3 regions of the Streptomyces sp. NPDC088747 genome follow, and region 2 is predicted to be linked to each of the others. Evidence: riboswitches for the same ligand, from Rfam matches in the RefSeq annotation. Region 2 holds a riboswitch; each other region holds the start of a gene.
The links. A riboswitch is a leader RNA that binds a small molecule or an ion and turns the genes downstream of it on or off. The one in region 2 is predicted to bind S-adenosylmethionine.

Region 1: another riboswitch for S-adenosylmethionine. It lies ahead of ACIP79_RS14135 (aminotransferase class V-fold PLP-dependent enzyme); the one in region 2 lies ahead of ACIP79_RS26790 (putative leader peptide).
Region 3: another riboswitch for S-adenosylmethionine. It lies ahead of thrC (threonine synthase); the one in region 2 lies ahead of ACIP79_RS26790 (putative leader peptide).

Annotation. Positions count from the first base shown of each region.
Region 1 is NZ_JBIVKZ010000005.1:163,486-173,392, forward strand. It holds gene ACIP79_RS14095 (glycosyltransferase 87 family protein) at 1-276, shown strand, start outside; gene ACIP79_RS14100 (hypothetical protein) at 334-1,527, opposite strand; gene ACIP79_RS14105 (NlpC/P60 family protein) at 1,559-2,581, opposite strand; gene ACIP79_RS14110 (NlpC/P60 family protein) at 2,834-3,868, opposite strand; gene ACIP79_RS14115 (NYN domain-containing protein) at 4,174-5,520, opposite strand; gene ACIP79_RS14120 (hypothetical protein) at 5,554-5,793, opposite strand; gene ACIP79_RS14125 (rhomboid family intramembrane serine protease) at 5,946-6,677, shown strand; gene ACIP79_RS14130 (Lrp/AsnC family transcriptional regulator) at 6,674-6,955, shown strand; gene ACIP79_RS14135 (aminotransferase class V-fold PLP-dependent enzyme) at 7,007-8,368, opposite strand; SAM riboswitch class IV at 8,559-8,675, opposite strand; gene trpD (anthranilate phosphoribosyltransferase) at 8,817-9,881, opposite strand.
Region 2 is NZ_JBIVKZ010000012.1:164,156-174,062, reverse strand. It holds gene rpmF (50S ribosomal protein L32) at 213-383, shown strand; gene ACIP79_RS26815 (ATP-binding protein) at 385-1,335, shown strand; gene ACIP79_RS26810 (SCO5389 family protein) at 1,473-1,865, shown strand; gene ACIP79_RS26805 (SpoIIE family protein phosphatase) at 1,919-4,333, opposite strand; gene ACIP79_RS26800 (peptidoglycan-binding protein) at 4,704-5,429, shown strand; gene ACIP79_RS26795 (glutathione S-transferase family protein) at 5,443-6,216, opposite strand; gene ACIP79_RS26790 (putative leader peptide) at 6,309-6,374, opposite strand; SAM riboswitch class IV at 6,411-6,556, opposite strand; SAM riboswitch class IV at 6,820-6,934, shown strand; gene ACIP79_RS26785 (putative leader peptide) at 7,009-7,098, shown strand; gene ACIP79_RS26780 (LLM class flavin-dependent oxidoreductase) at 7,175-8,422, shown strand; gene ACIP79_RS26775 (NtaA/DmoA family FMN-dependent monooxygenase) at 8,441-9,829, shown strand; gene ACIP79_RS26770 (LLM class flavin-dependent oxidoreductase) at 9,826-9,907, shown strand, end outside.
Region 3 is NZ_JBIVKZ010000018.1:56,550-66,456, reverse strand. It holds gene ACIP79_RS33485 (glucosyl-3-phosphoglycerate synthase) at 37-1,011, opposite strand; SAM riboswitch class I at 1,189-1,336, shown strand; gene thrC (threonine synthase) at 1,354-2,682, shown strand; gene ACIP79_RS33475 (MoaD/ThiS family protein) at 2,755-3,030, shown strand; gene ACIP79_RS33470 (cold-shock protein) at 3,494-3,700, shown strand; gene groL (chaperonin GroEL) at 4,034-5,659, shown strand; gene ACIP79_RS33460 (NADH:flavin oxidoreductase) at 5,944-7,062, shown strand; gene ACIP79_RS33455 (metallophosphoesterase family protein) at 7,500-8,402, shown strand; gene ACIP79_RS33450 (hypothetical protein) at 8,451-9,038, opposite strand; gene ACIP79_RS33445 (PTS transporter subunit EIIC) at 9,035-9,907, opposite strand, start outside.

The DNA of each region.
Region 1 (9,907 bases), on a different contig from region 2:
GCCGTCTGCATGTGCTTCCGCGCCAGCCGGATGACCCTGCCGGTCGGGTTGGTGCTGATCGCCTCGTTCGTGACGGTCCTGGAGTTCCCGATCTGGTTCTCGCACGTCGTCGTCAGCGACGGTCTCGGCGTGACCCTCCTGTTCGTCCGCAACGGCCTGCTGGTGCTGGCCACCGTGACCGGCGCGGTGGCCCTGTGGCGCGACACGGTGTCCCCGCCCGCCCCGTCGCTCCCGGTCCAGCCGTCCCGCGCCAAGGAGAGCCTGCCCTCCTCCTGAGCCCGCCCGCCGAAGACCCCGGGGGACGCCGACACCCCGGGTGACGCCGGACCCGCCTCAGCCGAGCTGTGCCCGCAGATACTCCCGCCACTGCTCGGTGAACTTCTCCGGCGTCGTGCCCAGCACGTCCCGCAGCGCGCCCTCGACCGCCCCCGTCCGCCCGTCGTGCGCGCCCACGGCACGGTAGAAGGCGTCGAGGCGGGCCTCTCCCCAGCGGTCGGCGATCAGCCGGCAGGCCAGCCAGCCGCCCTCGTACGCCCGCGCCAGCCGCGTCGCGTCCCCGGCGAACCCGAAGTCCGCGTCGTCCGGCAGCGCGGCCGGTACGTCCCCGTCCAGGACGGCACGCTCCAGCTCGGGGGCGATCTGCGCGGGGCCGCGCCCGCTGTCGAGGTAGCCGACCCAGTCCGCGTACCCCTCGGAGAGCCACAGCGGGGTCGCGGCGGTGGTGTGGGCGCGGGTGGCGACGTGCGTGGTCTCGTGGGTGAGCACGACCTGCTTCCCGAAGTCGCCGAGGACGCCGTACGCGTCGGGGTTGACGATGATCCGGTCCGCGGGCGCCTTCGCCCCGGCTCCCGCCTCGCCGGTGGTGACCGCCGCGATGCCCTGGTACCCGGACGCCGGGGCGCCCAGCAGCCCCGCCATGCCCTCCAGCGACCTCGGTACGAGCACCACGACGTGCCCCGCCCAGTCGTCGCCCCACGCCCGCGACACGGCCGGCGCGGCGCGGTCCGCGAGCGCCGCGTACGCCCGCAGCCCCTTGTCCGACTGCCCGACCCCCATCACGAGGCTGTGCGCGCCCCGTACGACCGTCACCGCGCCCTGCTCCCACAACTGCTCGCTCGCGCCCTCGGCGGGCCTGTCGGAGGCGACGTACCACCTGCCGTCGGCGCGGGTCAGGTCAAGGTTGCGGGCGCTCGTCACCGGTGCCGTGTCGTAGCCCTCGACGCGGTAGCTCAGCTCGGCGTCGGCGGTGGCCCGGTCACCGGAGCGGTGGAAGCCGGTCACGCGGTAGGACCAGGCCGCCAGCGGGACGTCGCGGAGGTTCTCGAACCCGGTGACGGAGGTGCCCGGCCGCCCGGTCGCCCGGTAGGCCGGCTCGTCCCGGGCCAGGACGGCCGCCGCCCGCAGGTCCAGGACCCGCCGCACCTCGGCCGCCGCGGGGTCCGTGGCCGTGCCGCCGCAGCCGACCAGGGCGGCGAGCAGCAGCACCAGACAGAGCCCCGCGCCCGACGCGCGCCTTCGACCAGCCACGTTCCCGATCGTACGGCGAGTTCGCGCCGGGTCAGACCCTGGTGACCGAGGAGACCGGCATCATGCCCACGGGGTCGTAGCGGACCGGTGCGCCGGGGTAGGGCGCGTGGATCACCTGCCCGTTGCCCACGTACATCCCGATGTGGCTGGCGTCGTCGCGGTAGGCGACCAGGTCGCCCGGCTTGGCCTGGGAGAGCGACACCTGCTGTCCGGCGTGGCGCTGCGCCTGCGAGGTGCGCGGCAGCCCGACCCCCGCCTGCCCGTACGACCACTGCATCAGGCCCGAACAGTCGAAGCCGCCGGGCCCGTTGGAGCCCCACACGTACGGGCGGCCGAGCGCGGAGCGGGCGGCGGCGACGGCGGCCGCCGCGCGTCCCGAGGCGGGGGCGGCGTTCCCGAGGTCGGGCAGGTCGGCGCGTCCGGAGCGGGACGCGCGGTCGTAGGCGTCGCGCGCGGAGTCCGGCAGGGCGTTGAGCATCTCCCGGGCGCGGGCCAGCTTGCGTTCGACGGTGCGCTTGTGCTTCGCGACGGCCTCGCGGCTCTTCTCCAGCTCGGCGAGATCCGCGGCGGCCTCCTCGCGGTGCTGGGCGAGGTCTCGCATGGCGGAGCGGAGGTCCTTGAGCTCGCCGGCCTGCCGGGCGTTGATCCGGTCGAGCACGGCGGCCTTGTCGAGGTAGTCGTCGGGGTCCTCGGAGAACAGCAGCGCGAGGGACGGGTCGATGCCGCCCGCTCGGTACTGCGCCCCGGCGAGCGAACCGAGCGCGTCCCGCATGGTGTTGACCCGCTCCTGCTGCCTGGCGATCTCGTCCTGGGCCACACGGACCTCCTCGCGCAGCGAGTCCGCGCGCTCGTCGGCCTTGTTGTAGGACTCGGTGGCCTTCTCGGCCTGCTCGTACAGGCGGTCCACCTCGGCCCGGGTGTCGTCCTGCGGCGCTCCGGCGGCGGGTACGGCACCGAGGGCCGCGGCGGCGGCGGACATCACGCAGACGGCGAGACCGGCGGCGCCGGCGCCCCGGTCGGTGCCGGACGGTACAAGGCGGCGATGGGACCCCACGAGTAGCCGCTCTCCCTTCCGCTGACGATCCCCCGGAGTTGGGGGAAACGCGGCAGACAGTAGCCGTGCGACTACGCGCGGGCCAAAGACCCCGGCGGGCACACAACGTGACACCCCGCCGGAGACGCAGGTCACCGACGGGGCGCGGGGTCAGCGGGAGCCACCGCAATTCGCCCGTTTGGGCGGCGCGGCGAGCGACGCGTGGCGAGGCTCCCGGTCGGAGACCGGCGGGGGCGCCTCAGCGGGTCCGGGTCAGATCCGGACGCCGAACTGGAAGGGCATGTTGTTGATCGACTCGTAGCGGACGACCGTGCCGGAGCGCGGGGCGTGCAGCACCTGACCGTTGCCCGCGTAGAAGCCGACGTGGTGCAGGTCGCCGTAGAAGATGACCAGGTCGCCGACCTGGAGGTCGCTCTGCGAGTAGATCCGCGTGCCGGCGTTCGCCTGCGCCTGCGAGGTGCGCGGGATGGTCATGCCCGCCTGCGCGTAGGCCCAGGAGGTCAGACCCGAGCAGTCGAACGAGGACGGTCCCGAGGCGCCGTAGACGTACGGCGAGCCGAGCCTGGACTGCGCGGCGCCGTACGCGGAGGAGGCGCGGCCGGAGGCGGGGGCCGTGGAACCGCTGGTGGCGGCGGTCTGCGCGGTGGCGCTGGCCTGCGCCTGCTTCGCGTCGAGGGCCGCCTTCTCCGCGGCGGTGAGGGTGTTGAGGAGCTTCTGCGCGTCGGCGAGCTTCCCCTGGACCTCGGTCTTCTTCTTCGCGAGCTCGGTGCGGGTGTCCGCGAGGTCCTTGAGCTTCTCGGAGGCCTCCGCGCGCTGCTGGGCGAGCGAACGCTGCTTCTCCTGGACCTTCTTGAGCGTCTCGACCTGCTGATTGCTCAGCTGGTCCATCGTGGACGCCTTGTCGAGGTAGTCGTCCGGGTCGGCCGACAGGAAGAGCTGCACGGAGGGGTCGATGCCGCCGGTGCGGTACTGGGCGGTGGCCATCGAACCGAGGCCGTCACGCAGGTCGTTGAGATCGCTCTGACCGCGGGCCACGTTGTCCTGGAGAGTGTCGATCTCCTTCTGGAGCTTCTCCTGCTTCTCCTTGGCCCCGTTGTACTTCTCGGTGGCCTGCTCCGCCTGCTCGTAGAGCTTGTCGACCTTGGACTTGACGTCGTCCACGGTCGGCTTCTCGCTCGGCGCGGCGTTGGCGGCGTTCGCGCTCAGGACCACGGCGGCGGCCGCGGCGGTGGTGAGCACGGTCACACGGGTGCGGCTCGGCTGCTTGGGTCGACGGTGGGACGCCACGAAGGCGAGCTCCTTCTTCCTCCAGCCGCCTGCCGATCACTCCGACGGGCGGGGCCCCCTCCACCGTCACTCCCAATGAGTGATCACCCGAGCAGAGGTTCGAGGCCTGACCCTAGTGACCTTCCTGTGATCAGTTCAAATCCTGATAGGAAAAATCTCGGTCACCGAACGTTTCTTTGCCGACAACTCACCAGCAGTAACGTCCACTTGACACTACGTTGCGTAAGGATCCGATCAATCCGGGCATCACACCCAGAGGTTACGCATGGTGCGTAGGCAACCTATGGGGCGTACGGCCCAGTCGGCTATCCGTGCGAGAAGCGCTTGAGGAGCACCACCGAAGCCACCGGCCGCGCACCCGCCTTGGCGATCCCGTCGGCCACCTCCCGGTCGGTGGAGACCACGATGACCGGCCGTCCCGGCGGCTCGGCGCGCACCAGCTGACGGATCAACTCGTCCGCCGTGACACCGGCCTTGGAGAACAGCACCCGCACCCCGCGCGGCGGCGCGAGCAGCACCGGCGCGGCCAGCTCGGCCCCGTCGAAGACGCAGGTGACCTCGGCCCCGGTCTGCGCGGCGAGCTGCGAGAGCTGCCCGAGCAGTCTGAGCCGCTGCTTCTCCAACGGCATCTGCGGATAGCCGGTCTTGGTGACGTTGTAGCCGTCGACCACCAGATGGGCCTGCGGCAGCGCGAGGAGCTGGTCGAGGATCGCGGGGTCGTTCTCGGACAGGGCGCGCGCCGCGATGTCCTTCGGGGTCATCCGTCCCGGCTCGACGGCGTCGACCGTCTCGGCCGGCCGCACGGACACCGGCGGCAGCGCGAGCTCCCGCCGCAGCCCCTGGGTGGCCTCCAGCACGGTGTCCAACAGCAGTCGTACGCGCATGTCCTCGACGCTGCGGCCCTCTCGCGCCGCTCTCCGCGTCGTCTCCAGCGCGGCCTCGGCCTCCCCCAGCCGCGACTTGAGGCGCCGGGCCTCGCTCTCGGCGGCGGACACCTGGGCCTGGCCCTCCGCCCGCGCGGTGTCCATCTCGGCCTGGAGCTTGCGCACGGCCGCCTCGCCGCGCTTGACGTCGCTGAAGGCGCCGCGCAGCTTGCGGTGCAGCGATTCGGCCTCTTTTTTGGCCGACTCCAGCTCCGTACGCAGCCGTTCGGTCTCCGCCTTCGTCTGGCCGCGGGCCTCCGCGAGTTCCCGGCGCAGCCGCTCCAGCTCGGCCCGGCTCTCCTCGTCGGCGCGCTCGGCGTCCGCCCGCAGGGCCTCCTCGCCCGCGGCGGCCACCAGTTTCACCCAGCCGGTGGGCCGCAGCACGTAGGCCGCGGCCGCCACGTCCAGCGGATCCGCGGCCGGGGGCGGCGCGCCCGAGTCGAGAGCGCCGGTCAGTTCCGGCTGCGTCTCTCTCAGTTTCTCGGCGATGCGCTGTCTGAAGAGCGGGTCGGTCTCCAGCGCGGCCGCCATCGCGTTGCCGGCGAACTTGGCCCGTCTGTTGGGCGCGAACCGCGCGAACTGCCGCAACTGCGTGGGCAGCTCACCGATGGTGAGGCCGCCGAACCCGTCCGAGACGATCTGCACGACCCGTCGGCGCACCCCGTCGGGCAGCGGGCGGTCGAGCACCTCGGCGGTGCCGTCGTCCGGCTCCCCGCTGGTCTCCACCATCCGTCACCCCAATATCCGTACGGGCCCGCTCCCTCAGGAGCCGGCACCCGGCCTGTCCACGAGTTCCACCTGATCCAACGCGTTGCACCAGCGACAGCGCACCGACTCGATGGTCTCACTGACCACCTCGCGCTCCTCGACCTTGGGTTCCCCGGCCAGGTCGAGGTGCACGTACTCGACGACCTTCGACGAACGGGTCACGTCGAAACGCGTGAGGTTGCCGCAGAGCGTGCAGCGCCAGCGGGTCTCGGCCGTCGGGAGGGGAACCGTCATGTGGCGTCGCTTTCTTCGGATGTCCGCACCGCGCCGGCCGCCCCGGCGCGTATGGCTCGTAACCCTAAGGCCTGGCGGGTACTCGACGCTCGGCCGTCCACTGCGGCGAGGCGATCTGTGCGCATCCGTCCGGTTACGCCATGCTCTGTAACATGATCGGGCACTGGAGTACGACGGTCGGCAGGGCCGTGCGCGGCAAATCGGCACCGGTGACGTACGGGCTGATCGTCGTGACCTGTCTGGTCTTCGTCATCGGCCCGGCGTCCGGACTCAATCCCTCGTACGGCACCGGGGACGAGCTGCTGGCCGCCCAGCGGGCCTGGTTCCGCCGCTGGGGTGTGGTGCCGGTGGAGCTCCTCGGCGGGGCCCCGCGCGCGTGGCTCACCCCCGCCACGGCGCAGTTCATCCACGGCGGCTGGCTCCACCTGCTGGGCAACATGCTCTTCTTCTACGTCTTCGGGGTGATGACCGAGGAGCGGATGGGCCATGTGGAGTTCGCCCTCTTCTATCTGGGCTGCGGCTGTCTCGCCCTGGTGGGCTACGCGGTCGCCAACGCGGAGTCCGAGCAGACCCTGGTCGGCGCCTCCGGCGCGATCTCCGCGGTGCTCGGGGCGTTCCTCTACCTGTTCCCCAAGGCCCGGGTGACCAGTCTCTTCCCGTTCCTCTTCTTCCTGCCGCTGCGGTTCCCGGCCTGGCTGGTGCTGCCCTTCTGGGTGGCTCTCCAGTGGCTGGCGGCGAGCCGGGTCTCCGCGGGCCCCGGGGTCGCCTATCTGGCCCACCTGGTGGGCTTCTCCCTCGGCTTCGCCTACGCGTGGGTGCGTTTCGGCCGGACGACTACAGTGAAAGCCCCAGCAGTGGCCCCCGAGGGAGAAAACCAGCCGTGATCACCGCGATCGTTCTCATCAAGACCAGCGTGGACCGGATCCCCGAGATCGCGGAGTCGATCGCCGCCCTCGAAAGCGTCAGCGAGGTCTTCTCCGTCACCGGCACGTACGACCTGATCGCGATGGTCCGGGTGAAGGCGCACGACGATCTGGCGGACGTCATCCCCGGCAGCATCAGCAAGATCCCGGGCGTCGAGGGCACGGACACCCACGTGGCCTTCCGCACGTACTCCCAGCACGACCTGGAGGCGGCGTTCGCCATCGGCCTGGACGGCTGACGGCCGCCTCCCGGTGCGGGCCGGGCCGTCTCCCCCGTCACGGCCCGGCGGTCACACGGCGGGGACGCAACGCCCGCCCTCCGTACGGTAGTTCCACTTCGCGCCGTCCCGGACCAGCTCCCCGACCGCCCGCACGAACCGCTCGACGTGCTCGTCCGGGGTGCCCGCGCCGAAGCTGACCCGGATGGCGTTGAGGGACTTCTCGCCGGGCGCCGCCTCGGGGGCGCCGCACTCCCCCTGGGTCTCCGGGTCGCTGCCGAGGAGGGTGCGCACCAGCGGGTGGGCGCAGAACAGGCCGTCGCGCACCCCGATGCCGTACTCGGCGGAGAGCGCGGCCGCGAAGTGCGAGCTGTTCCAGCCCTCGACGACGAAGGAGATGACGCCGACCCGCGGGGCGTCGTCACCGAAGAGGGAGAGGACCCGGACCTGCGGGACCTCGGCGAGGCCCGCGCGGACCGTGTCGATCAGGTGCCGCTCACGGGCCACGAGCCTGTCGAAGCCCTCGTCGGTGAGGGCCTTGCAGGCCGACGCGATGGAGTAGACGCCGATCACGTTCGGCGAGCCGGCCTCGTGCCGGGCGGCGGTGTCGTGCCACTCCACGTCCACGCCGCCGTCCACCCGCCGGCTGACCTTGCGGCTCGCTCCCCCGCCGGCCAGGTACGGCTCGGCCGCGCGCAGCCAGTCGGAGCGGCCCGCGAGGACGCCGGAGCCGAAGGGTGCGTACAGCTTGTGCCCGGAGAAGGCCACCCAGTCGACGTCGAGGTCGCGCACCGACACCGGCTGGTGCGGGACGAGCTGCGCGGCGTCGAGAACGATGCGCGCGCCGTGCGCGTGGGCCGCGGCGGCCAGCTCACGCACCGGCCACAGCTCACCGGTGACGTTCGAGGCACCGGTCACGCAGACGAGGGCCGGCCCGCGGGGGTCGCGCTCGGTGAGGGCGCGCTCCAGGGTCGCGACGGCCTCGTCCGGCGTACGGGGGGCGTCGAGGTAGGTCACCCGCGCGTCCCGCCAGGGCAGCAGCGAGGCGTGGTGCTCGGTCTCGAAGACGAAGACCTGGCAGTCCGCCGGCAGGGCGGCGGCCAGCAGGTTGAGCGAGTCGGTGGTCGACCGGGTGAACACGACCTGGTCGTCGTCCCGGCAGTCCAGGAACCCGGCGACGGTCTCACGGGAGTTCTCGAAGAGGTCGGTGGAGAGCTGGGACAGGTACCCGGCGCCACGGTGCACGCTCCCGTAGTACGGGGCGTACGCGGCCACGTCGTCCCAGACGCGCTGGAGGGCCGGGGCGCTGGCGGCGTAGTCGAGGGCCGCGTAGGTGACCTCGCCACCGGTGACCAGCGGGACGGTGACATCCCCGCCCAGAACGGGCAGAGGGGAACAAACGGCCTGGTCGGCGGCAGCGGTGGAGACAGACATGGCGAGCTCCTGTGAGACGCGGGGGGACCGCGCGAGACCGGTCCGCGACAGGGGCGGGGCTCAACGCGGGAAAGGGCGAAAACGGGTACGCGGAATAGGGGCTCTACGCCCTATCGCATTCGCTTGCTCACAGAAGGCTCCCTCGAACACCAGGACCCCTGGGCCGTACACCACTCAGAAGAGGGCGAGGGGTCCGCGCTTGCCGCAGACCTCGCTGCCTACGGCCTGGTCTTCACCCGGGGCACCCCGCCACGGACGGAGGGTTGCCGGACAGTCGGCCGGGGCCTCATGACTGTCACTCATGACCTGCCGAAAAACCTACGCGACCTGATCGCGACCGCGCAACCCGTGTCCGGATCCCGGAACAGGGAGACGGCGAGGGACCGGACCTCATCGGCCCGGCCCTTCGAAATGCCTGCGCGCAGGCCGCCGCCGCATCCAGGAGGCGCTACGCGTTGGTGGCCGCCACCCACCGCTCCAGCGTCCGCTTGGCCGCCCCCGAGTCGATGGCCTCCGCCGCCTTCGCCATCCCGGCACGGATCTGCCCGGCGAGCGGCCCCTCGCCCGGCGTGAGGGCCACCAGGGCCGCCGCCGAGTTCAGCAGTACGGCGTCCCGCACGGGCCCGGTCTCGCCGTCCAGGAGCCGGCGCGCGACGTCGGCGTTGTACACGGAGTCCGCGCCCCGCAGTGCCTCGATCGGGACGAGGTCGATGCCGACGTCCCGGGGGTCGAAGGACTCCTCGGTGACCTTTCCGTCCCGTACGACCCACACCCGGGAGGTGGAGGTGATCGTCAGCTCGTCGAGCCCGTCGTCGCCGCGGAAGACCAGCGAGGAGTTGCCCCGCTCGGCGAAGACGCCCGCGACGATCGGCGCCATGCGCGGGTCCGCGACTCCGACCGCCTGGGCCCGCACCCTCGCCGGGTTCGTCAGCGGACCGAGCGCGTTGAAGACGGTCCGGATGCCCAACTGCCCGCGCGCGGCGCCCACATGACGCAGCGCCGGGTGGAACTTCACGGCGAAGCAGAAGGTGATCCCGGCCTCCTCGGCCACCTCCGCCACCCGCTTCGTCGTCAGCTCCAGATTGACCCCGAGCTTCTCCAGGACGTCGGACGCCCCGGAGGCGGAGGAGGCCGCCCGGTTGCCGTGCTTGACGACCTTCGCGCCCGTTCCGGCGATGACGATCGCCGACATGGTGGAGATGTTGACGGTCTTGGCCCCGTCCCCGCCCGTACCGACGATGTCGACGGTCCGGCCCGGCACCTCGATGACGTTGGCGTGCTCGTACATCATCCGTACGAGCCCGGAGATCTCCTCGACGGTCTCCCCCTTGGCCCGCAGCGCCACCGCGAACCCGGCGATCTGGGCGTCGGTCGCCTCACCGCGCATCATCAGGTTCATCGCCCAGGCGGTGTCGTCCGCGCTCAGGTCACGGCCGTCGAGCAGGCCGTTCAGCAACCTGGGCCAGGAACGGTCCGCCGCGGTGTCGCCGCCGGCGGGGTTCACAGCGCTCATGGTCGCTCCTGGGTTCTCGGAGAGGT
Region 2 (9,907 bases):
CCTCGGAATTCGCGCGAAGCGGGTGCCGCGCGAGAGGTGGATCGCCTCGTGTGACCCGTGAGAGGACCCCTGGTCCCTGGTGATTCCGGACGCCCGTGTCGCGAGTGCGTCGTCCGCGGCGTAACTCGCTGGGCCGACGGCACATCTTGGTAATGGGATCCATTTTCAGATAGCGTGAGCCGTGTCAGCCCGACGCTCACGAGGAGATCCGCATGGCCGTTCCCAAACGGAAGATGTCCCGCAGCAACACCCGCCACCGCCGCGCACAGTGGAAGGCCGCGCCTGTGCCGCTCGTCCCTGTCACCGTCGACGGGTCCTCGTACCTCGTACCGCAGCGACTCGCCAAGGCGTACGAGCGCGGGCTGTTGCGGCCGGAGGGCTGACGTGCGTGCTGCCTTCGTCGGGAAGGGTGGCAGCGGGAAGACCACGCTGTCGGCGCTCTTCGCCCGCCACCTCGCGCACGCCGGTGCGCCCCTCGTCGCCGTCGACGGCGACATCAACCAGCACCTCGCCCAGGCCCTCGGCCTGGCTGACGGCCAGTCCCTCACCGTGGCGCCCCTCAGCACACGGCTGGGCGAGATCAAGGACTTCCTGCGCGGCGACAACCCGCGGATCACGTCCGGTGAGGCCATGATCAAGACCACCCCGCCGGGACGGGGATCGCGCCTGCTGAAGCTCCTCGGTTCGGACGCCGTGCACTCCCACCACATCCAGGAGGTGGACGGCGTACCGCTGATGGCCACGGGCGAGTTCGACGAGAGCGATCTCGGGGTGGCCTGCTACCACTCCAAACTCGGAGCCGTCGAGCTCTACCTCAACCATCTCGTCGACGGCCCCGGTGAGTACGTCGTCGTCGACATGACCGCGGGCGCGGACGCCTTCGCCTCCGGCCTCTTCACCCGGTTCGACCTGACCTTCCTGGTCGCCGAGCCGACCCGCAAGGGTGTCTCGGTGTACCGCCAATACCGTGACCACGCCGAGGAGTTCGACATCCCGATCGCCGTGATCGGGAACAAGGTCACCGGCGAGGACGACGTGCTGTTCCTCAAGGAGCACGTCGGCGACGACCTGCTGACGTACTTCCAGCACTCCTCCTGGGTGCGGGCCCGCGAACAGGGCCGGGAACAGGGCGACTTGGAACCGCACAACCGGCACGCCCTGAACCAGCTGCGAACCGCGCTGGACGCCCGTACGAAGGACTGGGCGGTGTTCCAGGAACAGGCCGTCGCCTTCCACCTCCGCAACGCCGCCGCCTGGGCCGACCGGGCGACCGGCGGTGACCTCTCCGCACAGATCGACCCCGGCTTCCGGCACGGCCCGGACGCCCTCGCGTAACACCGCGTCCGAACGGGCGAAATCCGCCGGGCCACGGCCCGCGACGCGGCGGCACACGGGCCGTGGAGCGGCCCCGTACGCCCCCCTCGCGACACCGCACACCATCGAAAAACAGCTAGCGACAGGACTGCTCTCTCATGTCACTCGACGTCTCCCCGAAGCTGCTCGCCGAAGCCGAACGCGGTCAGGTCAGCGAAGGGGACTTCGTGGAAACCGTCCGTACGTCACTGCCGTACGCCTATGACCTCATCGCCGGACTTGTCGGCGAACTGGGCGACGGGCAGCGGGAGTTCGCCGACAACCACACGCCGCCGCCCTCGGAGAGGGAACGCGGGCAGTTGCTGCGGGCGCTGGCCAGCGACGCGATCCGTGGAAGCCTGGAGAGGCACTTCGGCGTCACCCTCGCGTTCATGAACTGCCACCGCGTCGCCGTCTTCCGCCCAGCGGCCCAGGGCGGCGAGACGCACGCCCGGTTCACCTCGCTGCGCTCGCAGATTCTCAATCAGTCGCCCGAGTTCCGCGACTGCTGAACCGGCAGCCGTGTCCGGGGGCCGTTCGGTGGAACGGCCCCCGTCCGCGTATGTCAGACCGTCGGTTCCGTGAGGGACTGCTCCGCCCAGATGATCTTTCCCTCGGCGGTGTAGCGGGTGCCCCAGCGCTGGGTGAACTGGGAGATCAGGAACAGTCCGCGGCCCCCCTCGTCCGTCGTCTTGGGGTGTCGCAGGTGCGGGGCCGTCGCGCCGCCGTCGAAGACCTCGCAGATCAGCGCCTGGTCGCTGATGAGGCGGAGCCGGATCGGGCCGGAGGCGTGCCGGATAGCGTTGGTGACGAGTTCGCTCACGACCAGCTCGGTGGTGAAGGCCAGTTCGTCGAGACCCCAGGTGTGCAGCTGCTGAGAGCTCGACTTGCGGGCCTCGGCGACGACGGCCGGGTCGATGGGCAGGTCCCAGGTCGCGACCTGCCCGGCCCCGAGCCGACGGGTGCGGGCCATCAGCAGCGCCACGTCGTCGTACGGACGTGTCGGCACGAGGTCGTCCACGATCCGTCGGCACAGTCCGTCCAGTTCCTGCCCGTGTGCCTCCAGCGCGAGGCGCAGTCGTTCCCGGCCCGCCTCCGGGTCCCGTCCGGTACGGGGTGTGGCGATGAGGCCGTCGGTGTGCAGCGCGAGCACACTGCCTTCCGCGAGATCGAGGCCGACGGACTCGAAGGGCAGGCCGCCCACGCCAAGAGGGGGACCGGCCGGGAGGTCCGCGAACGTGACGGTGCCGTCGGGGGCGACGATCGCGGGTGCGGGATGGCCCGCGCTCGCCATGGCGCAGTGCCCATTCACCGGGTCGTACACGACGTACAGACAGCTGGCGCCGACCGCCTGCATGCCGCTCGTGCGGTCGTCGGCGCCGGTGCCCTCCTCCCGGGCGGAACGGCTGACCACGTCATCGAGGTGGGCCAGCACCTCCTCCGGCGGCAGGTCCAGATCGGCGAGGGTCTGCACGGCCGACCGCAGCCGTCCCATGGCCGCGGCGCCGTCGATGCCGTGACCGGCCACCTCGCCCACCACCAGGGCCACCCGCGCCCCGGACAGCGGGATCACGTCGTACCAGTCGCCGGCGAGACCGGTCAGCTCGTCCGCGGGCCGGTAGCAGGCGGCGACCTCCACCGCTTCCTGGTCGGGGAAGCGGTGGGGGAGGAGGTTGCGCTGGAGGATCAGTGCCGCGTCGCGCTCGCGGGTGTAGCGGCGGGCGTTGTCCACGCACAGGGCGGCCCGGCCCACGAACTCCTCGGCCAGGCCCAGGTCGTCCCCGTCGAAGGGGTCCTGGCGGCTGCGCCGGAAGAACGTGGTGATGCCCAGGGTCACGCCGCGGGCCTGGATGGGCACGACCATCACGCTGTGCAGCCCGAGGTCGAGGAAGGAGACGGCCCGGCCCCCTGGAGCCCCGGTGGTCCACTCCCTGGCGAGCGGGTCCAGCCGCTCATCGAGCCAGGACTCGCCGTCGGTCAGACACCTGATCGGGGGAGAGCCCGCCCCGTAGGCCACGACATCGCCGATCCCGACAGCGGTTTCCGGGATGCCGCCCTGCACCGACCGCTGCCCGGCGCGCCGCAGCCGCACCGTCTCCGCGTCACTGCGCGGACCGGGTGCGGGTTCGCCTCCCTTGAGCACCGACTCCAGCAGGTCCACCGTCACGAAGTCGGCCAGCCCCGGCACGGCGACATCGGCCAGTTCCTGCGCCGTCTGCATGACGTCCAGGCTGCGGCCGATGTGTTCGCCCGCCCGGTCGAGGAGGGCGAGCCGGCGGCGGGCGCGGTAGCTCTCGCCGATGTCGACGACCGTGTAGTACACGCCGATCGGGTGACCCTGGTCGTCCTCCAGACGGACGAACGACATGGAGTGGGACGTCTCGCGGTGCGGCGCGGAGCGCAGCCGGCCCACGTGCTCGTACCCGGCCACCGGTTCGCCGGTCTCCAGCACCCGGTGCATCTGCGCCTCGATCAGCTCGGCGTCGAGACCCGGCTGCACATCGGCGAGCCTGCGCCCCAGGCGCCGGGTTGGCGGGCCGCCGCCGAACTGCTCCAGCGCGGTGTTGGACCACACGTACCGCAGGTCCGTGTCCAGAATCGCTATGCCCACCGGCGAACGCGAGGTGATCCGCTCCAGCACCGACCGGCTCATGTCCCAGCCCCGGCCGTCCGCCAGCTCGGCCAGGAGCACCACCCAGCGCGCCGGGCCGCCGCCCGCCCGCAGGGGAACGACCCGCACCATCAGCCTCAGCGGGTGCCCGTCGCGGTGCAGTGCGGAGAGAAGCCCGGCCCAGCCGCCGTCGCCGCGGCACCGCTCGGCCAGCTCCGGGACCCGCGCCGCGTCCTCGGGAATCAGCAGGTCGGCGGCGGGCCGTCCGAGCACTTCCCCGGAGGTGTAACCGAGCAGCCGTTCGGCGTCCGCGGTCCAGCTGGTCACCGCCCTGCGGGCATCGAGCAGCAGGGGCACGGCGTCAGCCATGTCGAAGCGCTGCCGGGCCGCCACATCCCGTTCCTTGCTCGAAGCCACCGCGACCCTCTCCGCTCTCCGAAGGTGGTCCTACCCCCTCGCAGCCATTCTTCACGTTGTACGACTGTCGCGCGGGCTTTAGTGAGACGCACGGTGGAGCAGATGAGGGCGGAACACGGCTTTCGCTCGGCTATCGAGGTATCCGCGCCACTCCATGTCAGTCACTCTCCGTGACTGTGTAGGGATGTGCTTGCGCGCGGCCCCCGCGTGCCCGCTGCCGAGCGCCGGGCGGAGAGAGGGGCCACGGCTGAACTCCCGTGCCGATGGCTCCGTATCTCTCCACAGGGATGGCGGGAGACCGCGCGCACGGAAGGAGAGCAGTGTGTCGACACCGCCCGAAGGCGGGCAGCCTACGCGCCGCCCGGCGCTCGAACCCACCTATGTCCAGCGCCGCCGCCGGACCGAGGCACTCGCGGACCTGCTCAGGGAGTTCCGTGAGGATCAGCAGAACGCCGACTCCGGCGAAGGCTATGAGTCGATCAAGCTGTCGCCGACGTGGGACAGCGAGACGGAGGAGTTCTCGCCGGTCCTGTCGGGCGAGGACTACACGGCCGGTGGCGAGCGGCCGAAGGCCGCGGCACGGCCGAAGCCCGCGGAGCCGAGACGTGAACCGAGCAGGCCGCGCTCACTCTCCACGGGCCTCTCCCCAGGGCAGCGCCGGGCCGCGGTCGCCGTCGCGGTGGCGGCGGCAGCGCTGACCGGATTCGGCCTGGCCATGCTGCTCCCGGGCGACGGTGGGGACGGCGGCGGTCCGTCGTCGGCCGCCGCCCCGTCCGCGACGGCGCCTGTCGCCCAGGACCCCTCCCGCGCGGCCGACCCGGACGGCCCCGGCACTCTCCGGGAGGGTGACAGCGGCCCCGAGGTGACGGAGCTCCAGGAACGGCTCCTCGGCATCCCGGACGTGTACCGGAGCGGCGGCACCAGCGGCACCTACGACCCCACGCTCACCGCCGCGGTGGCCCGTTTCCAGCTCTGGTACGGGATCCGGGGCGACGAGACGGGCGTCTACGGCAACGACACCCGGGCCGCCCTGGAATCCCGCACGTGACGACAGGGCGGCTTCACAGACTCCGGTGGAAGGCGGGGTGCGCGTCGAGGCGTCGCACGTAGTCCTGGAGGAGCGGGTACGCGGACAGGTCGTCCGTCGCCTCCAGTTGGACGAGGGCGACCCAGAGGTCCACATCCGCCGCGGTCAGGTCCTTGCCCAACGCGTACGGACCGGCGGCCAGTTGGCGATTCAGCAAGTCAAGTGCCGCCGACCGCACGGCTGATGGCGTACCCGGCGTCAGCTCCCGGTCCAGTAGGTCGCGCAGGTCGTCGACGTCCGCGGCCAGTTCCGGCGGGCGGAGCGGGGAGTTGTGGGATCCGGCCCCGTCGGTGAGGAGGTCGCCGAGGTCGCGCAGGATGTCCGGCGTGTGGTTGCTGACGACGCGTCCGCTCCACCGGTCGCACAGGGCGGGCGCGGTCAGCGGGCCGTCGTAGTGGTGCCAGGTGGCCTCGTACGCCCCGCGCAGTGCGGCGAACGCGGTGGGGGTGTCGGCGGGGAGCGCCACCAGCGTGGTGGCGACCGAGTCCCTGAGGCCCAGCAGGCCCAGAGTGATCGAGACACGCAGCGAGAGGGGACAGCGCGCCGACAGGTAGAGCTCGTAGCGGTGCGGCGCCGGGTAGAAGCCGCCGGCGAGGCCGACTCCGATGCGGCTGCGGAAGCGGTGCGGGCGGGCGGACGGCGCGGCGGAGATCCGGGGGTGGGGGATCGCCTCCAGCGAGCCGGGAACGCACGAGGTCGGGGTACAGGAGGTGCCGGTGTTTGAGGCGTGCGACATTGTCTCGGACATGACTCTCCATGGGGCGAGGAGGCCACGGCCACCTTGTGGGCACCGCGGCGGAACGGAGTGACTGCGCTGCTTACCGGTCCGGATCGCTCGGACTAGTACGCGCTGGAGACACGCAACAGATCGATGTGCAGGCGCCTCGTCAAACCGCTCTTCGTCATTCCCACCGGTTCCGCACTCGGGGCTCGCGAGACGCGAGACCACGCTTGTCCCGCCGCACCGGCGGAACCCGGTCGTCACCCGGGGCACCCCGTCGCGGTGGAAGGGTTGCCTGCCAGCGAGCCGGGGCCGATGACCTCACGGACAGGGAGAACCTGCCCGAAGGGCGCTGACAATCGTGACCGTCCCCGACAGTGTCGGCGCGCTCCGTGAGGCCGTCAAGAAGGCCTTCGCCGCAGTCTCACCAGATGGTCATCAGGTCTGTCGCAACCGCCACTTGAGAGGTGGAACAGGCGTGTCAGCGCCCTGATATGCGACGCGGAACAGATCGCGCGGCCCAGTGGTTGTCGTTGTCGAGGGCACGCGGCGAAGTGTGCGGCGAGTGTGAGAACGGGCATGATCCCCGGGCATTGCGCACCGCTGTGGCCTCCCGTAACGTCCACAGCAGGTTATGAGCGTCAGCGTCAAGCCCTGGCTTGCTGACCGGCAACCCTCCTCCGCGGCGGGGTGCTCCAGGTGACGACCAGGCGGCACCCGTCCCGTGGTTCCGCAAGCGCGACGCCGGCGCGGCCCCTGGCCCGCCGAGCCGAAAGGGTGGAGGTGACCGACGTGTGGGACGCACTCCGCCTCCATGTCATGGTCCTCGCCCCGCGTCGGCGCGTGCATCTCCACACCCGGCCGCACATCGACCTCCAGCGCGTGGCCGGCGCGCTCTGTCGTCCCTGACCCGTCACCCAGCCGCCGCACCCTCCGCACCGAGGCCCGGCGATCTCGTACGGTCGATCAGGAAGGCACCCTTCTCGTGTCCTCGTCACCTTCGTTGCCCTCGTCCTCCTCCCCTTCCTCCGCCCCGCTCCACCTGGCCGTCGCCCTCGACGGCGCCGGCTGGCACCCCGCTGCCTGGCGCGAGCCGGTGGCCCGCCCCGACGAGCTGTTCACCGCCGGGTACTGGACGGACCTCATCACCGAGGCCGAGCGCGGTCTGCTCGACTTCGTGACCATCGAGGACGGACTCGGCCCCCAGTCCGCCCGCCTCAGCGAACCGGACGCACGCACCGACCAGGTGCGCGGCCGGCTCGACGCCGTCCTCATCGCCGCCCGCGTCGCGCCGTTGACCAGCCACATCGGCCTGGTGCCGACCGTTGTCACCACCCACACGGAGCCCTTCCACACCTCCAAGGCCATCGCCACGCTCGACTACGTGAGCACCGGCCGGGCAGGCCTGCGCGTCCAGGCCTCGGCGCGGCAGAATGAGGCCGCGCACTTCGGACGCCGTTCGTTCCCGAAGCTCCGCATCGAGGACCTGGAGACCCCGGCGCTACGGGAGTTGCTCGTCGACCTCTTCGAGGAGACCGCCGACTACGTCGAGGCGGTGCGCCGGCTGTGGGACAGCTGGGAGGACGACGCGGAGATCCGCGACGTCGCCACCGGCCGCTTCGTCGACCGCGACAAACTCCACTACATCGACTTCGAGGGCAGGCACTTCAGCGTCAAGGGCCCCTCGATCACCCCCCGTCCGCCGCAGGGGCAGCCCCTGGTCACCGCACTCGCCCACGAGTCCGGGACGGGCGCGCCGTTCCGGCTCCTCGGCCGCAGCGCCGACCTCGGATACGTCACTCCGCACGACGCCGAGCAGGCACGCGCCGTCGTCGCCGCCGTATGCACGGAACAGGCGGCCGCCGGACGCGCCGAGGAGCCGTTGCACCTCTTCGGGGACCTGGTGGTGTTCCTCGACGACGACCCCGCCGCCGCGACGGCCCGCCGGGAGCGCCTCGACGCCCTCGCGGGCTACCCGTACACCAGCGACGCACGGGTCTTCACCGGAACACCCGTCCAACTGGCGGACCTGCTCCAGGAGTTGCGCGAGGCCGGGCTGACCGGCTTCCGGCTGCGCCCCGCCGTCGCCGGCCACGACCTGCCGGCGATCACCAGGGGCCTGGTCCCCGAACTCCAGCGGCGGGACGCTTTCCGGCGCTCGTACGAGGCCGACACCCTGCGCGGGCTGCTCGGACTGGCCCGCCCCGCCAACCGCTACGCCGCCCACGTCTGAGCCGGAGGGACCCCACTCATGAGCAGGTCGACCGACAAGCCGCTCAAGCAGATCCACCTCGCGGCACACTTCCCGGGCGTCAACAACACCACCGTGTGGAGCGACCCCGAAGCCGGCAGCCACATCGAGTTCAGCTCCTTCGCGCACTTCGCGCGGACCGCCGAACGCGCCAAGTTCGACTTCCTCTTCCTCGCCGAAGGCCTCCGACTGCGCGAACAGGGCGGCAAGATCTACGACTTGGACGTGGTCGGACGGCCCGACACCTTCACCGTCCTCACCGCGCTCGCCGCCGTGACCGAGCACCTCGGCCTGACCGGCACGATCAACTCCACGTTCAACGAGCCCTACGAGGTGGCACGCCAGTTCGCGAGCCTCGACCACCTCTCCGGCGGGCGCGCCGCCTGGAACGTCGTCACGTCCTGGGACGCCTTCACCGGCGAGAACTTCCGCCGGGGCGGCTTCCTCCCGCAGGAGGAGCGGTACTCCAGGGCCAGGGAGTTCCTGGCCACCGCCAACGAACTGTTCGACTCCTGGCACGGCGACGAGATCATCGCCGACCGGGGGAGCGGCACCTTCCTGCGCGACGCCCAGGCCGGGGCCTTCGTGCACAAGGGGCAGCACTTCGACATCCAGGGGCAGTTCAACGTGCCGCGCAGCCCGCAGGGCCGCCCGGTCGTCTTCCAGGCCGGGGACTCCGACGAGGGACGCGAGTTCGCCGCCGCCGGCGCGGACGCGATCTTCAGCCGGTACAGCACCCTCAAGGAGGGGCAGGCGTTCTACACGGACGTCAAGGGCCGACTGGCCCGCCACGGCCGCACCCACGACCAGTTGCTGATCCTGCCCGCCGCCACCTTCGTGCTCGGCGACACGGACGCCGAGGCGGAGGAGATCTCCCGCGAGGTGCGCCGACTGCAGGTCAGCGGCGCCACCGCCATCAAGCACCTCGAGTTCGTCTGGAACCGCGACCTGTCCGCGTACGACCCGGAAGGACCGCTCCCCGACATCGACCCGGACCTCGGCGAACACACCATCGCCCGGGGCCGCGCCCAAGTGCGCATGTACCGCGACCCGTTGGCCACGGCCAGGGAATGGCGGGAGCTCGCGGCCGCCAACAAGTGGTCGATCCGCGACCTCGTCATCGAGACCGGCAACCGGCAGGCGTTCGTCGGCTCCCCGGCCACCGTCGCCCGGACCATCGACGACTTCGTCCAGTCGGACGCGAGCGACGGCTTCATCCTCGTCCCGCACATCACCCCGGGCGGCCTCGACTCCTTCGCCGACACCGTCGTCCCGCTGCTCCAGGAACGCGGCGTCTTCCGTACGGAGTACGAGGGCACCACCCTGCGCGACCACCTCGGCCTGGCCCACCCCGACGCCGACGCGCCGTCCGAGCGAGCCGCCTCGTGAGGTTCCTCGCGATCACCCTGATCGTGCACGCGCCGGACCCGGTGACCGGCGTACGCAAGCCGACCCACGCACGATTTC
Region 3 (9,907 bases), on a different contig from region 2:
GACGGGGTACCGCGAGGACGTATTCGGCCCCCGGGATCACGCCGCTCTGCGCGCCTGGTACTCCGAGATCTCCGCCATCGGAGGCCGTTCCTCCGTATCGACGGAATAGGTGCGCGGCTCGAAGCCCGACTCGCCCCGTTCGAACTGGGTGAGGGCCGGACGGATGAGGTGGCCGCGGGCGAGCCGGAGCTGCGCGGTGCGGTAGATCGCGGCGGACATCCGGCCCAGCGCCTGGCCGTCCTGGTGCCGGTGCTTGCGGACGCCGACGTCGACCTGGGCGAGCGCGTCCAGGCCCACCAGGTGCAGGGCGTCGACGAGCATGCCCAGTTCCACGCCGTATCCGACGGGGAACGGCAGCTGTTCGAGGAGCGAGCGGCGGGCCGCGTACTCGCCGCCGAGCGGCTGGACGAATCCGGCCAGCTGCGGCCAGTGCATGTTCAGCAGGGGGCGGGCCATCAGTTCGGTGACACGGCCGCCCTGGCCGGCCGCCGTCCTGCCGGAGGAGGGCTCGCCCGGCAGGTTCAGCGGGCGGTCGTACATCGCCTTGACCAGATCCACGCCCGGATCGGTGAGGAGCGGCCCCACGATCCCGGTGACGAAGTCCGAGGAGAACTCCTTGAGGTCCGCGTCGATGAAACAGACGATGTCGCCGCTGGTCACGAGGAGTGACCGCCACAGGACCTCGCCCTTGCCGGGCACGGCCGGGATGCGGGGGAGTATGTCGTCCCTGTGGACGACCCGGGCGCCGGCCGCGGCGGCGACCTCGGAGGTGCGGTCCGTCGAGCCCGAGTCGATGACGACGATCTCGTCGACGAGGGGGACGTTCCGGGTCATCAGGTCGCGGCGGATGACGGAGACGATCTCCCCGACCGTCTTCTCCTCGTTGAGGGCGGGGAGGACCACGCTCACCGTGGAATGGGTGGAGCGTTTCGCGGCGATGAGTTTCTTGAGCGGGCGGTCACTCACGGACCAGGAGCGCGTGCTCAGCCAGCGCTCGACGTCTTCCAGCACGTGCGGCTCTCCCTTGCGTTCATTGGGATGCTTGTGCCCGTCGCCGCGCCGGCAGGGGGTGTCTCCGGCATCTCGCGGTTCGGACGGCTCTCTCCACCATCCAGGCCTTCGGTTACAGTCTTGAACAACGCTGATGACCATCGCATGTCGGGGGTCGTTGAGCGTACAACTGAATACCGCTCATCCAGAGGGGCAGAGGGATACGGCCCGTTGAAGCCCCGGCAACCCTCCAGCTGGTTCTTGTCACGTCGACGTGGTGAGGCTCCCGGCTCGGGAAGGTGCCAAATCCGTCTCACGGCGAAGTGCGTCGTGAGGAAGATGAGGAGAAAGGGCCTCGCCTCCATGGCTGCGCAGACTGTCGCAAGCACCACCGCGAACACCACGAACACCGTGACCTCCCCGGATTCCGCGAACTCCGTCGATCTGGGCCCCGCCGCCGCGCTTTCCTGCCGCGAGTGCGGCCACCGAGTGCCCCTCGGTCCGGTCTTCGCCTGCGAGGAGTGTTTCGGACCGCTGGAGATCGCGTACGACTTCTCCTCCTACGAGACCGAGGACCTCCGCAAGCGCATCGAAGCGGGCCCGGCAAACATCTGGCGTTACGCGCCGCTCCTGCCGGTACCGGCGGACGTCGCGGAGAAGCCGAACATCAACCCCGGCTGGACCAAGCTCGTCAAGGCCGACAACCTGGCGCGCGAGCTGGGCGTCAACCCGGGCAGGCTCTTCGTCAAGGACGACTCGGGCAACCCGACGCACTCCTTCAAGGACCGCGTCGTAGCCCAGGCCATCGAGGCCGCCCGCGCCTTCGGCTTCACCACCCTCTCCTGCTCCTCCACCGGCAACCTCGCCGGCGCCGTGGGCGCAGCGGCTGCCCGCGCCGGCTTCCGCTCCTGTGTGTTCATCCCGCACGACCTGGAGCAGGGCAAGATCGTCATGGCCGCGGTGTACGGCGGGGAGCTCGTCGGCATCGAGGGCAACTACGACGACGTGAACCGTTTCTGCTCCGAGCTGATCGGCGACCCGGCCGGCGAGGGCTGGGGCTTCGTCAACGTCAACCTGCGGCCGTACTACGCGGAGGGCTCCAAGACCCTCGCGTACGAGATCTGCGAGCAGCTCGGCTGGCGGCTGCCCGACCAGCTGGTGGTCCCGATCGCCTCCGGCTCCCAGCTCACGAAGATCGACAAGGGTCTGAAGGAGCTGATCGAGCTCGGCCTCGTCGAGGACAGGCCGTACAAGATCTTCGGTGCCCAGGCCGAGGGCTGCTCGCCGGTGTCCGTGGCCTACAAGGCCGGCCACGACGTCGTACGGCCCCAGAAGCCCGACACCATCGCCAAGTCGCTCGCCATCGGCAACCCGGCCGACGGGCCCTACGTGCTCGACATCGCGCGGCGCACGGGCGGTGCTGTGGAGGACGTGGACGACGAGCAGATCGTCGAGGCGATCAAGCTCCTCGCGCGGACCGAGGGGATCTTCGCCGAGACGGCGGGTGGCGTCACGGTGGGTGTGACGAAGAAGCTGATCGAGAACGGTCTGCTCGACCCGACCCTCACCACCGTCGTCCTCAACACCGGCGACGGTCTCAAGACCCTGGACGCGGTGGCCTCGGACACCGGGCTCACCGCGACCATCCGCCCGAACCTGGACTCCTTCCGCGAGGCCGGCCTCGCGTCCTGAGCGGGGGCGTTCCGCTGGAATGCCGTATCAGCACCGCGCCCATGGGCCCGTAAACCTGACCGGAGGTCAATCGTGAGCGTCAACGTCCGCATCCCCACCATCCTGCGCACCTACACCGGCGGCAAGGCCGAGGTGCCCGCCGAGGGCGGCACCCTCGGCGAGGTGATCGCCGACCTGGAGCAGAACCACACCGGCATCGCCGCGCGCGTCCTGGACGACCAGGGCAAGCTGCGCCGCTTCGTCAACGTGTACGTGAACGACGACGACGTCCGCTTCGAGCAGGGCCTGGAGACGGCGACGCCGGACGGCGCGGGCGTCTCGATCATCCCGGCCGTCGCGGGCGGCTGACCCCTGCTGACACTGAGTAATCGCCGTTACCTTCGGTAATGGTAATTACCGAGAGTTCATCGAATTGCCCCCTCCGTGAGAGAAGCGGAGGGGGCAATTCTGTATGATTGAGCGCGGTACAGTTGGGGAAGCTGCTTCGCTTTCGAGTCGGTTCCATGCCGGGTGCATATGAGTCCTCGCGTGACGCCCGACAAGAAGCAGCCAATGTACCCCGTATATTTGAGCCGTTTATGGCATTTATGGGGCCCGACTTGCCCGGAATCTTTGCGAATTCTCCGGATATTCCCGATCGGTCTTGCCCAGAATTCTCGTCCGATTGACCTGTTGCAGAGGGCAGTTGGACGGATACATTCAGCCGCGGTCGACGCGTTCCGGCGCACACCCCCAATCCTTGGGGGGTGAGGTCTGACCCGGGCCCGCGAAGTGCGGTCCTGTGCAAGGGCCAGTAATAGGGGAGTTAGGCATGGCTCAGGGCACCGTCAAATGGTTCAACGCGGAGAAGGGGTACGGCTTCATCGCGGTCGACGGTGGTGCGGATGTATTCGTCCACTACAGCGCGATTCAGATGGACGGCTACCGCACCCTTGAAGAGGGCCAGCGGGTCGAGTTCGAGATCTCGCAGGGCCAGAAAGGGCCGCAGGCGGACATGGTCCGGCTGGCGACCAGCTGAAGCACGCGCCGACTGATAGCTCTGTTCGACGTGACGAAGGGCTCGTGTCCCCGGCAGGGGGCACGAGCCCTTCGGTCTGTCCGGCCTCCGCCGCCCCTCGCGCCCGTGTGCGCCCCCCGCTCCACCTGCGGATCTTCCGGAGCCGCTTGCACTCGGTAGGGGCGAGTGCTAATCATTGGCGTTAGCACTCTGAAGGTGAGAGTGACAACGAGGACCGGGTCAGTGAGGCCCGCAGGCCAAGTGGGGCAAGGAACCACGCGGCACGCAGGCCGTCCGTCGCGGGCGCGGGCGCGGTCCGGAGCAATCCACCCCAGTCCGGGAGGACCACTTCACATGGCCAAGATCATCGCGTTCGACGAGGAGGCACGGCGCGGTCTCGAGCGCGGGATGAACCAGCTCGCCGACGCCGTCAAGGTCACCCTTGGCCCCAAGGGCCGCAACGTCGTCCTCGAGAAGAAGTGGGGCGCCCCCACGATCACCAACGATGGTGTTTCCATCGCCAAGGAGATCGAGCTCGAGGACCCGTACGAGAAGATCGGCGCCGAGCTGGTCAAGGAAGTCGCCAAGAAGACGGACGACGTCGCCGGCGACGGTACGACCACCGCGACCGTTCTGGCGCAGGCGCTGGTCCGCGAGGGCCTGCGCAACGTAGCCGCCGGTGCCAACCCGATGGCCCTCAAGCGTGGTATCGAGAAGGCCGTCGAGGCCGTCTCCGGTGCCCTCCTTGAGCAGGCCAAGGATGTCGAGACCAAGGAGCAGATCGCTTCCACGGCCTCCATCTCCGCCGCCGACACCCAGATCGGCGAGCTCATCGCCGAGGCGATGGACAAGGTCGGCAAGGAAGGCGTCATCACCGTCGAGGAGTCCCAGACCTTCGGTCTGGAGCTGGAACTCACCGAGGGTATGCGCTTCGACAAGGGCTACATCTCGGCGTACTTCGCCACCGACATGGAGCGTATGGAGTCCGTCCTGGACGACCCGTACATCCTGATCGCCAACTCGAAGATCGCCAGCGTCAAGGACCTGCTCCCGCTCCTGGAGAAGGTCATGCAGTCGGGCAAGCCGCTGCTGATCATCGCCGAGGACGTCGAGGGCGAGGCTCTGTCGACGCTGGTCGTCAACAAGATCCGTGGCACCTTCAAGTCCGTCGCCGTCAAGGCTCCGGGCTTCGGTGACCGCCGCAAGGCCATGCTCGGCGACATCGCCATCCTCACGGGCGGCGAGGTCATCTCCGAGGAGGTCGGCCTCAAGCTGGAGAACGCGGGTATCGACCTGCTGGGCCGTGCCCGCAAGGTCGTCATCACCAAGGACGAGACGACGATCGTCGACGGCTCCGGCTCCGCCGACCAGGTCGCCGGCCGGGTCAACCAGATCCGCGCCGAGATCGACAACTCCGACTCGGACTACGACCGCGAGAAGCTCCAGGAGCGTCTGGCGAAGCTGGCCGGCGGCGTGGCCGTCATCAAGGCCGGTGCCGCCACGGAGGTCGAGCTCAAGGAGCGCAAGCACCGCATCGAGGACGCCGTTCGCAACGCGAAGGCGGCCGTCGAGGAGGGCATCGTCGCCGGTGGTGGCGTGGCTCTCATCCAGGCTTCCTCGGTCTTCGAGAAGCTGGAGCTCACGGGTGACGAGGCGACCGGCGCCAACGCCGTGCGGCTCGCCCTGGAGGCCCCGCTCAAGCAGATCGCCGTCAACGGCGGTCTCGAGGGTGGCGTCATCGTCGAGAAGGTGCGCAACCTGCCCGTCGGCCACGGCCTCAACGCCGCGACCGGTGAGTACGTCGACATGATCGCCGAAGGCATCATCGACCCGGCGAAGGTCACGCGCTCTGCCCTGCAGAACGCCGCGTCCATCGCCGCGCTGTTCCTCACCACCGAGGCCGTCATCGCCGACAAGCCGGAGAAGGCCGCCGCGGGCGGCGCTCCGGGCGGCATGCCGGGCGGTGACATGGACTTCTGATCCACCTCGGGGCTCCGGCCCCCGGTAGATCACCGTCCTTCGTACCGAGGGCGGCACCCCTTCTCCCAAGGGGTGCCGCCCTCGGGCGTTTCCGTTTCCGTGATCACGTCGGGGAGTGACCTGGATCACATGACGGTTGCCCCGGGGTCGGAATGCGATGACGGGGGGACCGGTTGACGCTCTTGAAGCGAGTCAATGCACGTGCACATATCCATCACATGTACCTATGCACGAGCATCTCGCGCCGACCGGCTTCCGACCGACTCTCCCCCAGGAGTACTCACGTGACACTCGCCCCCTCGCGCGCGGCCCAGATCCTGTCCCGCCCCCTCGCCCTCAACGGCCTGACCGTCCCGAACCGGATCGTCATGGCGCCGATGACCCGCCAGTTCTCCCCGGGCGGCATCCCGGGCGAGGATGTCGTGTCGTACTACGCCCGCCGCGCCGCCGCGGGTGTGGGCCTCATCGTCACCGAGGGCACGTACATCGGCCACGAGTCGGCCGGGCAGAGCGACCGGATCCCGCGTTTCCACGGCGAGGAGCAGCTCGCGGGCTGGGCGAAGGTGGCGGAGGCCGTGCACGCGGCGGGCGGGAAGATCGTGCCGCAGCTCTGGCACATCGGCATGGTCCGCAGCGCGGGTGAGCCGCCCTTCGCGGAAGCCCCCGCGGTCGGCCCGTCCGGCCTGCGGATCAACGGCACCGCCGGTGAGGGCAGGGAGATGACCCAGGCGGACCTGGACGACGTCATCGCGGCGTTCGCCGAGGCCGCGGCGGACGCCGAGCGCATCGGCTTCGACGGTGTCGAACTGCACGGCGCGCACGGCTACCTGATCGACCAGTTCCTGTGGGAGGGCACCAACCGGCGCACCGACGCGTACGGCGGTGACCTCGTCGCCCGTACGAGGTTCGCGACCGAGATCGTCGCCGCGGTCCGCGCCGCGGTCTCCCCGTCCTTCCCTGTCCTCTTCCGGTACTCGCAGTGGAAGCAGGAGGCCTACGACGCCCGCCTCGCGGAGACGCCCGAGGAGCTCGGCGCCCTCCTGTTCCCGCTCGCCGAGGCCGGAGTGGACGCCTTCCACGCGTCGACGCGCCGCTACTGGCTCCCGGAGTTCGAGGGCTCGGACCTCAACCTGGCGGGCTGGACGAAGAAGCTGACGGGCAAGCCCGCCATCACCGTCGGGTCGGTCGGCCTCGACGGCGACTTCATCAGCGGCTTCGCGGGCGAGGGCGCCGCGGCGGCCGGCCTCGACAACCTGCTGGACCGCCTGGAGCGCGAGGAGTTCGACCTCGTGGCGGTCGGCCGCGCGCTGCTCCAGGACCCGGAGTGGGCGGCGAAGGTCCTGGACGGCCGACACGGCGAACTGACCGCGTTCGACCCGGCGGCCATGGGCTCGCTGAGCTGACTCCAAGGCTCCGCCGCTTCCGGCTCCGCCGACGCTCCCGACTCGTCCGGGGCCCGCCTTGTCCGGGGCCCGCCTCGTCCGGTTCTCCCGGCCCTTCCGGCGCCCCGGCACCGCCGGTTGTTCCAGCACCGCCGGTTCGCTTCCCGTGCTGCCGGTTCTGTCGGGGTCCCCGTTGCTCCCGGGGCTCTCAATTCCTCCAAGCGCCCCGGCGTTGCCGGTTCCCTTCCCGTGCTGCCGGTTCTGTCGGGGCCCCCGTTCCTCCCGGGGCCCTCAACGCCTCCGGGCACCCCGGCGCCGCCGGTTCCCTTCCCGTGCTGCCGGTTCTGCCGGCGCTCCCCGCTCCTCCCGTGCCCGCCCTCGGCTCATCCACCTCCTCCGGAGGGCAGGGGCGAGGGCGTGCTCTGGTTGCCCGGACCGGTGGCCGCTAGCTTCGGAGCATGCGGATACTGCATCTGTCGGACACCCACATAGAACGTACGGACGCTCCCAACGCGGCCGGCGTCAACGCGAGCGAGTCGTTGCGGCTGCTGCTCACCGATCTGCGGCACCAGCGGGGCGTCGACGCGATCGTCGTCAGCGGTGACGTGGCCAACGACGGTGCCCCGGAGGCGTACACGGCCGTCCGCGAGACGTTGAGCGAGTTCGCGCTCCGGGAACTCGGCGGGAACATCCCGGTCTTCTACAGCACCGGCAACCACGACGAGCGCCAGGCCTTCGGCAAGGTGCTGGGCAGCGGCCACCTGGACGCGGACGGCACGGACCGCGCCGAGGCGGTGATGGACTCCGCCGACTCCGAGCGGGCGGCGGTGAGCACCGTCGACGGTTACCGCTTCGTCACCCTCGACTCGCTGGTGCCTGGCATGGTGCACGGGCACCTCGGCGGCGCGCAGCTCGACTGGCTCCGTGAGGTCCTGCGGACACCGGCGCCACGGGGCACGGTCCTGGTCTTCCACCACCCGCCGATCACCCTGGACGTCCCCACCCAACGGGCCTTCGGCCTGCGCAACCCGGCCGAGCTGGCCGACGCGATCCGCGGCGCGGACGTCCTGGCCGTCCTCACCGGCCACTTCCATCTGCAGATCTTCGGCTTCCTGGAGGCCACGCCGGTGTGGGTGACACCGGGCGTCGTCAACCGCATCGACCTGACCACGCGCCCCGGCACGGAACGGGCGGTCCGTGGCGCGTCGGCGTCGCTGGTGGAGCTGGGCGGGCCGTCCGGCCCGATGTTCCACACCTTCCACGCACGCGATCCGCGGGCCCACGAGACGGTGTACGAGCTGGACGAGGAGCAGACGCGGTCGCTGATCGCGCGGATGGGGCCCGGAGCGGACCGGGCATAGGCGGGCGGCCCGTCAGTGGGGCTCCGTCCATGAACTCCGGCCGCTGGGCTACAGGTTTCCCATCGGTTCGATGTCGATCTTCACGGGGGTGCCCCAGATGCGCAGCACCTCGTAGTCCGTGAACTCGTGGATCAGGCGGTACGCCATGCCCGGTCGCGGGGTCTTGCGCTCGGCGGCGAGATAGCGCTCCGCCTCGATCCGGTCCCGGCGTGGGGTGCCGCAGAGCTGCCACGCCTGGCCGTTCCAGACCTCCGGGAGCCAGCGCTGCTGGGGCTGGGGACGGTCCTCGCGCACGCCGTAGCGCGACTTGGTGCGCTCGGGGGCCTCCTCCGGGCCGGGGGGACGGCCGTGCGAGTAGGAGTCGTTCACCCGGGAGCGGCGGGCGGCGCGGCGGCGGGTCTCGCAGAGCAGGCACAGGTCGTCGGCGGCCTTGTCGACCGGGCCGTTCGGATGCTCGGCGCAGCGGGTGGTGGGCGCGGCGGTGGTGACCGTCTCGTCCAGCAGGTCCAGCGCCCGCTTCAGGTCGGCCTTCACCTCGTGCAGCTTCGTGTCGGGCGTGTCGGAGTTCAGCGCGTCGCCGTGCTCGCCCAGCACGCGCAGGGCGCGGCCGAGAGCGGTGAGCTGTGCGTGGTTCACGGTGTTCCGGTCCCTCCCCGGGCGACTTCCTGACCCTTCGAAGAATCGCACACGCCACCGACAGTCGGCCCAAGGCCGAAGAAGTACGTCGCCGCGAAGCCCGCCGCGTAGCCCGTCAGCAGGCCGCCCGCGTAGATCGCGGCCGTCGTCGCCAGCCCTCCGCCCCCCGCCAGCAGCGGGAACAGCGCCCACCCCGAGGGCCCGATCGCCGTCGACCCCACCTGGTCGCCGAGCATCGCGAAGAAGCCGACGAACGCGCCGCCCGCCGCGCCGCCCGCGCAGGCGGTCAGGAAGGGGCGGCCCAGGGGCAGCGAGACCCCGTAGATCAGGGGTTCGCCGACGCCCAGCAGCCCCGCCGGGAGCGCCGACCTGATCGTCGTACGCATGGACTGGTCGTGGCGGAGCCGGACGTAGACCGCCAGGGCGGCGCCCACCTGGCCCGCGCCCGCCATCGCGAGGATGGGGAGCAGGACCGTGTGGCCCTGCTGTTCGATGAGTGTGGTGTGGATGGGGATCAGGGCCTGGTGCAGGCCGAGCATGACGAGGGGGAGGAAGAGGCCGCCCAGGATCAGGCCCGCGAAGGCACCGGTGGTGGTCAGCAGCCAGTTCGCGCCGGTGCCGATGGCCTCGGACAGTTCACCGGCCGCGTACATCAGGGCGTAGAGGGTCACCAGGCCGGTGAGCAGCACCGTGAGGGTGGGGGTGACCAGGACGTCCAGGGCCTCGGGGACCCAGCGGCGGCACCACTTCTCCACGTAGGTGCCCAGCAGCGCGGCGGCCAGTGCGCCGAGCACTCCGCCCTGGCCCGGCGCCAGCGTCGTCCCGAGGACCGTCACCTTCGCGACCCCCGCGTACACGATGACCGCCGC